DNA from 2 places in the Anaeromassilibacillus sp. SJQ-1 genome. Region 2 is predicted to be linked to the other one. Evidence: predicted binding sites of a transcription regulator. Region 2 holds the regulator's gene; the other holds the start of a gene.

Region 1 (7,236 bases), on a different contig from region 2:
TAAGGCACCCCTATGCAGTAATTTTCCCGCAGAACCGGCAGGAAGTTGCACACCACGATCAGTTCCTCACCCTGCTTGTCAAAGCGCCGGAAGGCGATGACGCTTTGGGTGTAATCGTCGTTGGAGATCCAGGAGAAACCCTCCCAAGAAAAATCAACCTCCCACAAAGGCGCATGCTCCAAATAGAAATGGTTTAAATCTTTGGAAAAACGCTCCATTTGTGCATGCCGTTCATCGCTGAGCAAACACCAGTCGAGCTCCTTTTCATAATTCCATTCGATCTCTTGGGCAAACTCTGTCCCCATAAAATTCAATTTTTTCCCAGGATGCGCCATCATGTATGAAAGGAAGGTGCGAACGCTCGCAAATTTCTGGTCACGGTCGCCGGGCATTTTATTAAACAGAGAACACTTTCCATGCACCACTTCATCGTGGGAAATGGGAAGTACGAAGTTCTCGGAAAATGCATAAAAGAACGAAAATGTAATATTGTCATGGTTAAATTTACGATAAATTGGGTCGAGGGAGATATAATGGAGCATGTCGTTCATCCAACCCATATTCCATTTATAGTTGAATCCCAACCCGCCGCAGAACGTGGGCTTGCTCACCATAGGCCAGGAGGTGGATTCCTCCGCGATCATCATAACCTCGGGGAACAGCTCAAAGATGGATTCGTTCAACTTTTGTAGAAAAGCGACCGCTTCCAGGTTTTCTTTGCCGCCGTTCTTATTGGGTACCCATTCTCCCTCTTTTCGGCTGTAGTCGAGGTAAAGCATGGAAGCCACGGCATCCACGCGAATACCATCAATGTGGTATTTTTCCAGCCAAAACACCGCGCTGGAAATCAGGAAACTGACCACCTCATTGCGGCCATAGTCGAACACCAACGTGCCCCAGTCCTTATGCTCGCCCTTGCGCCAATCGGCGTACTCGTAGCAGGGCGTCCCATCAAAACGCGCTAATCCCGCCTCATCCTTTGGAAAATGCGCGGGGACCCAGTCCATAATGACGCCAATTCCCGCCTGGTGGAACTTTTCCACAAAGTTCATGAAATCCTTTGGCTCTCCATAGCGGGATGTCGGTGCAAAATACCCCATCACCTGATAACCCCAAGACCCGTCAAATGGATACTCTGTGATGGGCATGAGTTCCACATGGGTGTAGCCCATATCCTTTATATAAGGAATTAGCTCATCTGCAAGTTTATCATAGGAAAACACATTGCCATCCGCATACCGGCGCCAAGAGCCCAAATGCACCTCATAGATGTTGACCGGTTGGTTGTAATGTGGCTTTTCTTTTTGTATTGATACCACGCCTGGTCGTTCCACTGATACCCCTCAATGTCATAATAACGGGAAGCGTGTCCAATTCCAGCCTCAAAGTGAAAGGCATATGGGTCGCTTTTCATGACTTTTTTTCCATCTTTACCTGTGATGCTGAATTTATAAATTTCATACATAGGGAGGACAAACGACAGATAACATTCCCAAACGCCGTCGCTGATTTTCTTCATTGGGTTTTTCTGATCGTCCCAATCGTTGAACGGACCGACGAGCGACACCGCCTGTGCATTGGGCGCCCACACCCGACAAGCCATTCCCTCTTTTCCGTTTACGGTAACCTTATGCAGCCCCATGTATTCGTAGGCCTTTACATTTGTTCCCTCATGGAATAAATATAGCGGAAAATTACTTTCTTCCGTTTTTTTCACATCTGGCATTTGAACCGCTCCCCCCTGGTAACATTTTCTTTAGGATTATCATATCACAAACTGACAAAATAGCAAGTGTTTTTAGTCGTTTGATTAGATATTCTACGGATATATATAAAATTTTTTGGTCACTTTGTTATAAAACGCCCAAGTTTTTCTCTGTAACGCTCTAATTTCCAAAAATCAGTATACCATACGGTGCTTGTCAGATTTTGCTTCTTCTCCCCACTCATGCTTGCATTACAATGCTCTAACAAATATAAAACAGAAAACTTTAAAAAGAAGAGCGGTGAGATAAGAAACTTTTTAGGGACAGCCTGCGGCCGCCCTCCTCATTTTCTTAAAACAACGCTCTAATTCGCACCTTTTTATGATTTAGCCGATCAGCAACGTTTCGATAGGAGAATCCCAAACGCAAACTTTTATCCTGTACGATTTCCAAGGCGTAATAAAATGTATCCCTTTTCACCGTGTGAACCGCCAAAATTGCCTGCCAACCGTTTACTTTCGCACCATTGCTCTCGATACAACTACATATCAGCCTTAAATAAAATACAAAATCCCCGCTCCTTTGTTTTACAAAGGAGCGGGGATTCAACGCTTGTTTTCGGTTTTAACCGCAGACCAAATTATTCGTGGTCAACCTTGTACATATGCTTGATGAGGTCGAGCACCTTGTTGCTGTAACCCCACTCGTTATCATACCAGGATACCAGCTTGACGAAATGGTCGTTCAGCATGATGCCAGCCTTCTCGTCAAAGATGGAAGTATGCGGATCGCCCAGGAAGTCGGAAGAAACAACCGCTTCATCGGTATAGCCGAGGATACCCTTCAGCTCACCCTCGGAAGCTTCCTTGATTGCCTTGCAGATCTCTTCGTAAGTGGTCTTGGTAGCCAGGCTTACAGTGAGGTCAACAACGGAAACATCCAGGGTCGGAACACGCATGGACATACCGGTCAACTTGCCCTTAACGGACGGAATAACCAGTGCGCAAGCCTTTGCAGCACCCGTGGAAGACGGAATGATGTTGCCAGCAGCAGCACGGCCACCGCGCCAGTCCTTCATGGACGGGCCGTCAACGGTCTTCTGGGTAGCGGTGGTGGAGTGAACCGTCGTCATGAGGCCCTCTACAATGCCGAACTTGTCGTTGATAACCTTGGTCAGAGGAGCCAAGCAGTTCGTTGTGCAGGAAGCGTTGGAAACAACCTTCATGTCCTTGGTGTAGGTGTCGAGGTTCACGCCGCAGACAAAAGTCGGGGTTTCCTTATCCTTTGCAGGAGCGGAGATAACAACCTTCTTAGCGCCAGCCTGAATATGAGCGGAAGCCTTCTCGGTGGTGCAGAACACGCCGGTGGACTCCACGACGTACTCAGCCTCAACAGTGCCCCACGGAATCTGAGACGGATCCTTCTCAGCAAAAACGCTGATCTCCTTGCCATTGACAACGAGCTTGCCGTTCTCAGCCTTTACGGTGCCATCGAAATGACCATGCATGGTGTCGTATTTCACCATGTAAACCATATAGTCGAGGTCGATGAACGGATCGTTGATGCCAACGATCTCAAAGGTCTCCGGCTGCGCAACAGCGGCACGGAAAACCAAGCGGCCAATGCGGCCAAAGCCATTAATGCCAACTTTAATAGACATAGAACTTGTACCTCCTGAATTTTATAGTGGTCTATCCTGCTATTATTTTATAGCATTCGAAACGATAATACAAGAGTTTGTCATAAATTTAACTTACATTTTTTAAATATTTTTCTGGAAAACACTTCAATTCTGTCCCTTTACCGTGCGAACCATCCCTTGAACGTTATTTGGCAATTGGCGAGCCGCAAATAAAAAGGATAAAATATAACACGCCATGCTTAAATTGACCAAATGCAACCCCGCAGGGAATAGTCCCGGAACCGTTCTCCCCATTGCCGCCATCAATAAAGTTGGAACAGAGGTCAACAACGCCATCAGTGCGGCGGGCAGTCCGGTGGCAACCATCATACGTCCGCTCTTCACGCTGTCAACGCCGGCAAACAATTTTGCCTGCGCAAACAGAAACAACAGAAGAAGGACAACCGAGAACATATCGTAAACATTTTCAGAAACATTGACCACTGCGGTATACGAAATGAATAGTAGAACCAGACAGATACAACCCCAAACAGCGGGTAAAAGCGCAATCAATGGATGCATCCCCATGGGATTGCTCCCTGTTGCAAAGCCGTAGGCGGCAAGAAAAATCGCCAAAGCTGCCAAAATACCCACGATTGCCATCGCCAGACCGATCACCCCGGCCGGGGTCGTGCTCTCGCCGTTTGCCGGAACCTGTGATAAGAGCGCGCTATACGTAAAAATATTGCCAATGGATTCAAACAGAAGCAGAGCGCCTGTCAATCCTGCTAAAACGGCTGTGGGAATACTCCGCAAAGGCGTATAGCCAACGGGCATCCGCTTACTCCCCATACAAATTACCACGATAGCGGCAAGTGCAACCAAAAGTACAATCACAAGCAGAGTTGTTGACATCGCGCCACCATTCAAAAAGCCAGTGTCCTCCTCCATCAATACCAATAGCTGATAAAGGCGCACTGGAAGCGCCACAACCAAAGCGACAAGGAAAACAATCCAGGCATGTTTCATAGACATATGCGATTCCCCTTTTTACATAGAATCAACCGACGCTGTATTCTATTTTACACAATAAAAACACCCTTAATTTTCCAATTTATAAAATAGAATAAAATGTTGCAAAAGGCAAAAAAGCCGCCAAACAGAGGATTCTACTGTTTGGCAGCTAAAATAGGCCTCAATCGCGCTGGTCGATTGGGATATATGTTTTTTCGTGTGTCAAAGAGCGATATGCGGGACGCATGATCCGCCCGCAGGTCTCCATCTCTTCGATTCGATGGGCGCACCAACCTGCAATACGGGAGACTGCAAACATCGGCGTATATAAGTCGCTCGGGATTCCCAACATTTCGTATACCAATCCTGAATAGAAATCCACATTGGCCGAGATGACTTTTTGATCGTTCTTTACCTTTGCGAATACATCCGGGGAGAGCTTTTCAACACGCTCAAACAGCTCGAACTTGCGAAGCAGTCCATGCTCTTCCGCCATCTTCCGCGCATTTTCCTTGAGAATAACTGCACGTGGATCGGAAAGTGTATACACCGCATGGCCCATTCCATAGATCAAACCAGAGCGGTCCCCTGCCTCTTTTCGGACAATCTTTTCCAGGTAACTCTCCACCTCGTCGTCGCTCTCCCAGTTTTCCACATGCTCCATCAAATCATCCATCATCGTCATAACGCGGTGATTTGCTCCGCCGTGTCGCGGTCCCTTCAAAGAGCCAATCGCCGCGGAAATAGCGGAATAAATATCCGTCCCCGTCGAGGAAAGCACACGTGTGGTAAAGGTGGAGTTGTTGCCGCCGCCGTGTTCTGCATGTAGAATCATGCACAAATCCAGAAGCTTGGCTTCTTCGTCCGTGAACACACGATCCGGGCGGATTGCATTGAGAATCGCCTCTGCTGTGGAATGGTTCGGGTCAAGCGGATGGAAAAACATGCTCTGCCGGTCAAAATGGCGGCGCTTTACCTGATAGGCATATGTCATAATAGTGGGAAGACGGGCGATCAGCTGAATCGCCTGCCGCATATTGTTTTCTAAAGAGGGATCATCCGGATTCTCATCGTAGGAATACAGCGCCAAGACCGAACGTCCCAACTTATTCATAATATTGCGGGAGGGCGCCTTGATAATCATGTCCTCTGCAAAATATTCCGGCAACTCCCGGCAGCTGTTAATCAGTTTGCTGAATCCTTCAAGTTGCGAGCGGGTCGGTTGTTTGCCAAACAGCAAAAGCCACACGACCTCTTCGAATCCAAAGCGATTCTCCTTGCGGCACCCCTCCACAATGTCCTCTACGTTCATTCCACGGTAGGTCAGGATTCCCTTATCCGGAATCCGCTCCGCGTCGTCGATCAAATAACCATGCACATTACAAATCAACGTCAAACCAGCCATAACACCGGTTCCATCCGGATTTCGCAATCCGCGTTTTACCTGATATAAATCAAACTTTTCCGGTGGAATTTGATTGTTCGCTCGAAATTCCTGACAGAGCGCTCGAAATTCCATTTTCTTTTCATCCTGCTGTATCTCTTTCATTATGCGATTCACTCCGTTCTCTTATTTCATCGGGCAAAATCGACTTATTTCGCCCGTTCCCCTTTACGCAACGATTTTATTTTATAAGATTGCTATGCCAAAGTCAATCATTGGAATAGAGACATTGTAGAAAACTCTGCATGAAAAATTAGCAATTATTTCATTTTATAGGCGAAATAGCAAAGATTTTCCCGAAATGCACCATCCTCATGCATAATTGAAACGCTTGCCATGTAAAAATGGGATAGCCGTATAAATGCGGACAAGGGGCTTTGTTTGCGGAGGTGTAAAGATGAAAGGTACTACGATTTTATGCTTGCTGTTATTTCTCGCCATGCTATGCATTCCCTTCCTGGCCGTTGGAGCGAATCTGCCCGACTCGCTGTTGGATTCTCCAAGGGTAACCGATTCCGGCCCATCAGCAGATTTTGAGAAGGCCTCATTCCGCATTCGGGATGAATCCACCAATCAGATTTTAACGGTCGGGGACAGGGACTTTCTCTATGGTGCAATTGTCACGGAGATGTCCCCAAATGCAGAACCGGAGGCATTAAAGGCGCAGGCAGTGGCCGCCTATACCTACTACAGCCGGCAGCGGGCACAGGCACATGAAAAAGGCGCGGACAGCGATTTTTCCGCAGATCCACAGAATTGGAAAGTTTATGTCAGCAAAGAACAGATGCAGGAACGATGGGGCGACTCCTATCAGGCCTATTACGAGAAACTCACGGAGGTCATCAACAGCATAGCGGGTCAAACACTACAAAGCAATGGAGAACTGATCGACGCGACCTATTTTGCTATTTCTTCCGGCAAGACAGAGAGCTCAGAGGACGTCTGGGGAGGAAAATTGGACTACCTTGTCCCAGTGGCCAGCCCGGGAGATCTGTTTGCCAGCGGTTATCAGACCACGGCATCGTTTAGCGCCGAAGAATTCCAGAATGCCGTCCGGGAAAAGGCACCCAACGCAGACTTTTCCAGCGACCCTTCCTCCTGGGTTGGTACATACGACCGGACAAATTCCGGTACGGTAAAATATGTAACCATCGGTGGGCAGGAGGTGGACGGCGACGACATACGAAGCGCCTTTGGACTGCGTTCTTCCGACTTCACCATTGCCTATGCGGATGGAATCTTTACCTTTACAGTCCTGGGATATGGCCATGGCGTAGGGATGAGCCAAACGGGCGCCCAATTCATGGCGCAACAAGGTTCGGACTATCAGGAGATTTTGGCCTGGTATTACCCCAATACCACACTGGCGCCCTTGTAAATAAAAAGAGCCAGCAAAAAGGGCAAGGGTCTGGTTATTGAAAAACTTCATAAAAGAAACATCGGACGCCCTG
Region 2 (7,236 bases):
GGCGCTGAATGGGGACCAGCGGAGCCGGACAAGCTTTCTGCACCGACCATTTATGGCGAGCCGCAAACCCAATCCTACATGGATTACTATACCGTTGCGTTCAATGAAGGTTTTGATGTAGTAGATCCCTGGAAAGAGGCAGTCCAGAGAGTTACGGTAAATGGTGTGGAGTATCGAGAGACGGATTATATCAGTTTTGATTCCAACCAGACCTATCAACTACCGCCAGCGGACAACGAGATCCGCATCGGAAGCGAAAGCTTTGAGAAGGGTGAAACCTATCATGTTGTTGTCGAAGCAGAAGGTTATGAGGATCTTACCTTCGACATTGTAGCGAAATATTAATCGTTGTTTCTCTATATTTAAATAGTCCAGTGCTCGGCCTGTTCTGAGACCGAGCACTTATTTTATGTACACAATAAAACCCTTGATTCCAATTATAAAATAAATCATCCATTGCTTGTGTGAAAGTGCTGAGAAATAAATACATATTACATTTTATGGGGAGGATTTTTTCTGTTGCCTTCATTATAATTCTGTTTATTTGGTTTCTTTGCCCGCATCGAAATCATAAGAATTTTGTCATTGACAAGAGTAAGGGATGGTGATACCTTAAATGTGCGTTTTTCGGAAAATGATACCAGGCGGTTAGTTTTAGCTAACTGAAAGAGGTGCACACTAACAGTGAATTCTTTCACTGTTAGTGCTGTCTAAACCTACAACTACAATACAGATCGGACCTATCAGATCTCCGAATATGACAATGAATTCTGCATTGGAGCCGAAAGTTTTAAACGTGGAGAAACCTATCATGTTGTCATGAAAGCAGATGGTTATAAAGGTTTCACATGTGATATGAAGGCATAACGGCTAGACGGCACACCACAAAAATTAAGCGCCCAACCTTGAGGAAGGTCGGGCGCATTTTTTATCAAAGCGACGTTAAGAAAACAATTTACTTTAATTTCTATCATGATCAAGTTGAAACGTTTGGAAACCGATGGAGATGAATCCATTTCATCCTCATTGTAAACCGTAGTAAAGACAAAATCATGTCTATACTCTTTGATACAGGCAAAGTAGATTCTCGCATAATTTTATTCTCTTGTTTTTCGGAATACACCAATTCCCAGTAGACCAGGCCCTGTATGAACTCCCAAGGCCGGACTGATCTGTCCCTGTACAGTAATCTTTCCTTTGGGAATTTTAGTTTTGAGATCTGCATAAATCCGTTCTGCCTCTTCCGCAGCGTCCCCATGCATAATCGCGAGCTCTACTTCCGAGTGGCCAGCCATCTGTTGCGCAAGCGCTTCAAGCTTGTGGATGGATTGTACACGTCCGAGGGCCTTTCCAGCCGTATAGTAAATTCCGTCGGAATTGCAGGATATGATTGGCTTTAGGTTGAGCGCCGTGCCAAAAGCTGCGGCAACCAGCCCAATTCGGCCCCCTTTTTGTAGGTATTCTAAACTTTTAACACAAAAGAACACGCGGCTATTTGGAACTTCTAAGGGCAACTTTTGCAATAATTCCTGCCAACACATCCCATGTTCCAGATATTGAGCAGCCCGCAGAGCCAGAAAGCCGCTGCCAATGGAGATATTTTTTGTATCCAATACATGGCACTCAAGACCGTGATAGGCATCCCCTAAGATTTTCATCACATTACAGGTTCCGCTCAGATTGCTGGAAATACAGACGATCAATACCTTTTCATAACCATCCGCTTTAATTTGATCGAAAACCTGATTGATGAGGGCGCCATCTGGAAGAGAGGTCTTGGGAATTTCAATGGGAAGCATGGCATATACCGTGTTGGCACTGATGTTCACGCCGTCCAGATATTCCCGTTCTTTGTACAAAATACGCAGGGGAATTTGATAGATATGATATTTCTCCAAAAGCTCCTTGGGAATATCTCCGCCGGAATCGGTTAAAATGGCTACTTTATCCTGATTCATAGTAAAAGCCTTCCTATTAAAATTATGTAATGATAAGCACGCTGTTATCTGGTTTTTATAACAAGATTATAGCGTGCTTTTATAGAAAAGTCAAGGCAACGGCTGTTACAATTCATAGAAGTGTCGTACGCTTTAAGCGCTGATATAGCCCTTCCCTCCATTTGAGGACCTTCTGAAAGAGGAAGAATCGAAAATGCCAACCATCGAGAAAATTTTGGATGGTTTCTTCTTCATGAATCATATTGAAACTTTGTTTGGTGTTTTAAAGCTATCCGGGTCTTATCAACCTCTATAAGGAGCATAATACGCCTGCGCATAGATTTCCTGAATTTCGCGGATCAGCGGATACCTTGGGTTTGCGGTAGTACATTGATCCTCATGTGCACGCTCCGCAAGTTCCGGAAGACGGTCAAAGAAAATCTTTTCTTCCACACCACAATCCTTGATACACAGGGGACAGTCGAGCTCCTGTTCTAGGCGGTAAACCGCTTTGATAAGATTTTGAACACTTTCCTCTGTGGTCCGTCCACCACAGCCGATAAATGAGGCGATCTTTGCGTACTTTTGATCCGCAACAAAGGTTTCGTACTTTGGAAAAGCAGTAAACTTGGTGGGCTTTTGCGCATTGTAGGCAATGACATAAGGAAGAATGACCGCGTTGGCCCGCCCGTGGGGAATATGGAACTCTCCGCCCAATTTATGCGCCATAGAGTGGTTGAGTCCCAAAAATGCGTTGGTGAATGCCATTCCTGCGATACATGAGGCATTGTGCATCTTTTCACGCGCTACAGGGTCTGCGGCGCCGTTTTTATAGGCGCGCGGGAGATATTCAAATACCATTCCGATCGCCTGAAGGGCCAGGCCATCCGTGTAGTCGCTTGCCATGACGGATACATACGCTTCAATTGCATGTGTGAGGACGTCCAGACCGGTATCACGGGTGGCTGCCTTGGGAAGGTTCCAAACGAATTGCGGGTCGATGATGGCTACATCTGGACGGACTGCATAGTCGGCAAGCGGATATTTAATGTTCCCGTTTTGGCGGTCCGTGATAACAGTGAATGCAGTTACCTCACTTCCAGTACCAGAAGTGGTTGGAATCGCGACAAGTTTTGCCTTTTCCCCTAAACGTGGGAATTTATAGGCGCGCTTCCGGATGTCCAGAAACTTTAAACGCAGACCATCGAACGAAGCTTCCGGATGTTCATAAAAGAGCCACATCCCCTTTGCTGCATCGATAGCAGAGCCGCCGCCGAGCGCAATAATCACATCGGGTTGGAATGCGCGCATAGCCTCTACGCCTCTTCGAATGGTTGAAACATCCGGATCGGGTTCTACATCGGAATAGATCTCGGAATGGCAGTACACAGGCCGTTTCCGCAGATAGTATAAAATCTTGTCCACATATCCCAGCTGCACCATGGTCGCATCCGTGACGATAAAGGCGCGTTCGATGTCCGGCATCTTTTCTAAATATTGAATAGAATCTTCTTCAAAGTAAATTTGTGGCGGTACTTTGAACCACTGCATGTTGACCCTCCTCTGGGCAATCCGTTTGCGGTTAATCAGATTCACAGAGGACACGTTGGAGGTGGTGGAATTGTGACCATAGGAGCCACATCCAAGCGTCAGAGAAGGGGTATTGGTGTTGTAAATATCACCGATTGCCCCCTGTGAGGAGGGGGAATTGGAGATTACACGGCCGACTTTCATCTCCTTGCCATATGCTTTGATGAGGTCTGGATTTGTAGAGTGAATCACAGCGGAATGCCCCAAACCGCCGAGTTCCAACATTTTTTTAGCCATCGCAAAGCCTTCGCCGTGACCTTTGACCACGAAATAAGCCAGAACGGGAGAGAGCTTTTCGCGCGAAAGCGGATAGTCAGGTCCTACGTCAGCAAGACGTGCGATAAGGATCTTCGTCTGATCCGGCACATGAATGCCGCTCTGCTCGGCAATCCAAGAGGCAGATTTTCCGACAACATCTGGGTTGACTGCTTGTGTCTGTGGATTGATAACAAAGTTGGAAACCTTTTCAATCTCATCCCCCTGTAAAAAGTAGCAATTGTTTGCCTTCATGATGCGTTCAAAGGAATCTGCAATTTCTTCATCCACAATGACAGCCTGTTCAGAAGCGCAGATCATGCCGTTGTCAAAAGTTTTGGAGAGCATCAAATCTGTACAGGCACGTTCCAAACGGGCGGTCTTTTCAATGTAGCACGGGACATTTCCAGGTCCGACACCCAAAGCTGGTTTCCCCGTACTATAGGCCGCCCGGACCATTCCACTGCCGCCGGTCGCCAGGACCAAGGATACGCCGGGATGGTTCATCAACGCATTGGTAGCCGCAATGGATGGCGCTGTAATCCACTGTATGCAGTCCTCCGGAGCGCCGGCCCTGACTGCGGCGTCGCGCATCACCCGTGCAGCCTCGACAGAGGATTTTTGGGCGCTTGGATGAAATCCGAAGATGATCGGATTGCGCGTTTTCATACAGATCAACGACTTGAAAAGCGTAGTAGAAGTCGGATTAGTAACAGGCGTGACACCGGCGACCACACCCACAGGTTCTGCCACTTCCACATAGTCCTCTAGCTCATTTTCTTCCACAATTCCAACGGTTTTCTGGCCCTTAATGGAGTGCCAAATGTATTCTGTCGCAAAGATATTCTTGATAATTTTATCCTCGACAACGCCGCGTCCGGTTTCTTCATAGGCAAGTTTTGCCAACCGTACATGTTGGTCCAATCCGGCCAATGCCATAGCGTGAACAATGGAATCGACTTGTTCCTGGTTCATGTCCATAAAAGCCTGGAGGGCCCTTTGCGCCCGCTGAACCAGGCGATCAATCATTGTGTGTACTTCTCCTTCGGTGTCAGCCGCTGCCTCCCGTGCCCGTGCTTCCACAGCGGCATCTGTTTCGGATTCCGGGATGCCTGTTTTCTTTACCACAGGTACTTTTCTTGCTTTTTCATCCATACCTTGGTTCCTCCCCTGTTGTATTTGTTGGTAGTATCTCCTTGTGGAAAAGGAAATATGCTGAAAAGTAGGGGGGACTTGCGGCTTTTTGCGTATAAAGGCAGCGCGCAGTTGGAAAAAGAGCTTACTAGTAAGAAAAGAGCTTTGACACGTTCCTTTTGAGATGGAAACAGGTCATGGCTTAACAAAAATGAGTCCATAAAAAAGTGTGTCTCAAGGCTACGAATTTTGAATTCATAGGAAAGGAACATCCTTTTTTCTGTCTGGAAATAACATCGAAGTCTCTAAAAAGCGAGGGTATCCCAAAAGTCATAAAATGACTGAAGGATACCCTCGTTCTGCAAGGATCCGTAGGATCTACAGTTATTTTGTTGGATGCATGGGCTCATTGGTGATGCGATAACAAAGCGTCATCAAGCTGTCGTTCAGATGGACGTTTTCCACAATCGCATCGGCATATTTCATGCTGATGTCATAGTGACTAAAATTCCAGAAACAGCGGATACCCAACGCATACAGCCGGTCACTCAAGGATTCCACCGCACTTCGGGGAACACAGAGCACTGCCATGGTTGGCTTTTCAAGGTTACAAAAGCGCTCCAATGTATCGATGTTGCGCACGGTGAGCCCATTGATGGTTTGACCGATCTTTGTATCGGAATTGTCAAAAATCCCCACCAGCGTAAATCCCTCCGTTTCGAAGGAAAGATGGGAAGCGATGGCCCGCCCCAGATTACCTGCACCGATTAGTACCGCTTTGTAGGCATGGGATAGACCCAGAATGTTTCCGATTTCTGTACAGAGCTGATCCACCATGTAGCCGTATCCCTGCTGCCCAAACCCACCAAAACAATTGAGATCCTGGCGGATTTGGGAGGCGGTAAGCCCCAGTTTGGCCGAAAGCTCCGTTGAGGAGATGCGTGTAACGCCTTTTTCTCCCAAAAGTTTGAGGAATCGGTAGTACCTGGGAAGCCGCCGGATGACGGACATGGAGATATTTTCCCGTTTTGGCATAATTGATTAGGTCCTTTCTATTCAGAAAAAGAAAGCCAGTTGAGATTCCGCCGTCCGTGCGGAGTGCTTACAGCATTGCCACAAGGCGCTTGTCAATCTCTCTCAGGAAGGTTTCCGTATCCACGGTCGTTTTATTCGGAAGATTGGAAAGGCTGGCGAGATCGCCGGTCATAACGCCCTCTTCAATGGTCTGAATCGAAGCGTGCTCCAACTTGTCCGCAAAGTCCATCAGAGCGGAATTGCCGTCGAGTTCGCCGCGTTTACGCAGCGCGCCTGTCCAGGCAAACAACGTCGCCATGGAGTTTGTGGAGGTTTTTTCTCCCTTTAAGTGCTTATAATAATGACGCTGTACGGTGCCGTGTGCCGCTTCATATTCGTATACGCCGTCCGGGGAAACCAATACACTGGTCATCATAGCCAGGCTACCGTAGGCGGTGGCGACCATATCGCTCATCACATCGCCATCGTAGTTTTTACACGCCCAGATATAACCGCCTTCAGAGCGGACCACGCGGGCAACGGCATCGTCGATCAAGGTATAGAAATACTCGATCCCTGCTGCATCGAATTTTTCCTTATATTCAGCGTCAAAGATCTCTTGGAAAATATCCTTGAACCGGTGATCGTACTGCTTGGAAATGGTATCCTTGGTTGCAAACCAGAGGTCCTTTTTGGCATCCAAAGCATAGTTAAAGCACGAGCGCGCGAAGCTGCTGATGCTCTTGTCCAGATTGTGGATTCCCTGGATGATACCGGGGGTCTGGAAATCATGGATGGTAGCGCGCGTTTCCTTTCCCTCGGAATCCGTGACAACAAGCTCGGCCTTGGCGCCGGCTGGCACCTGCATCTCTACATTGCGGTATACGTCGCCGTAAGCATGACGGGCGATGGTGATGGGTTTTGTCCATGTGGGGATGAATGGCGTAATGCCTTTTACCAAAATGGGAGTGCGGAAAACCGTACCGTCCAACATGGCGCGGATGGTTCCATTCGGGGATTTCCACATCTCCTTGAGGTTATACTCTTCGACGCGCGCCGCATTCGGAGTAATGGTAGCGCATTTGACAGCCACGCCGTACTTTTTGGTGGCGTTGGCGCTGTCCACAGTCACCTGGTCGTTGGTTTCATCGCGGTGTTTGAGGCCAAGATCGTAATATTCAGTTTTCAGATCAATATAGGGCGTGAGAAGAATATCCTTTATCATCTTCCAGATGATACGGGTCATCTCGTCGCCGTCCATCTCCACAAGCGGGGTGGTCATAGGAATCTTATTGGCCATGGGAAA

Evidence for each region. The regulator Rex, encoded in region 2, represses fermentation and respiration genes when NADH is low (regulators of the CRP and FNR family bind a similar motif). The targets are predictions, from matches to a motif close to ATTGTTAANNNNTTAACAAT.
Region 1: the regulator Rex is predicted to act here: its motif matches at 3,443-3,462, upstream of gap (type I glyceraldehyde-3-phosphate dehydrogenase).

Annotation. Positions count from the first base shown of each region.
Region 1 covers NZ_JBKEIV010000039.1:25,603-32,838, reverse strand. The annotation lists partial or broken gene glgB (1,4-alpha-glucan branching protein GlgB) at 1-1,726, opposite strand, end outside; gene gap (type I glyceraldehyde-3-phosphate dehydrogenase) at 2,347-3,366, opposite strand; gene ACGCCZ_RS10500 (hypothetical protein) at 3,493-4,362, opposite strand; gene ACGCCZ_RS10495 (citrate/2-methylcitrate synthase) at 4,523-5,860, opposite strand; gene spoIID (stage II sporulation protein D) at 6,183-7,163, shown strand.
Region 2 covers NZ_JBKEIV010000022.1:47,773-55,008, reverse strand. The annotation lists gene ACGCCZ_RS06130 (TasA family protein) at 1-345, shown strand, start outside; gene ACGCCZ_RS06125 (DegV family protein) at 1,098-1,958, opposite strand; gene adhE (bifunctional acetaldehyde-CoA/alcohol dehydrogenase) at 2,241-4,937, opposite strand; gene ACGCCZ_RS06115 (redox-sensing transcriptional repressor Rex) at 5,301-5,951, opposite strand; gene ACGCCZ_RS06110 (NADP-dependent isocitrate dehydrogenase) at 6,019-7,230, opposite strand.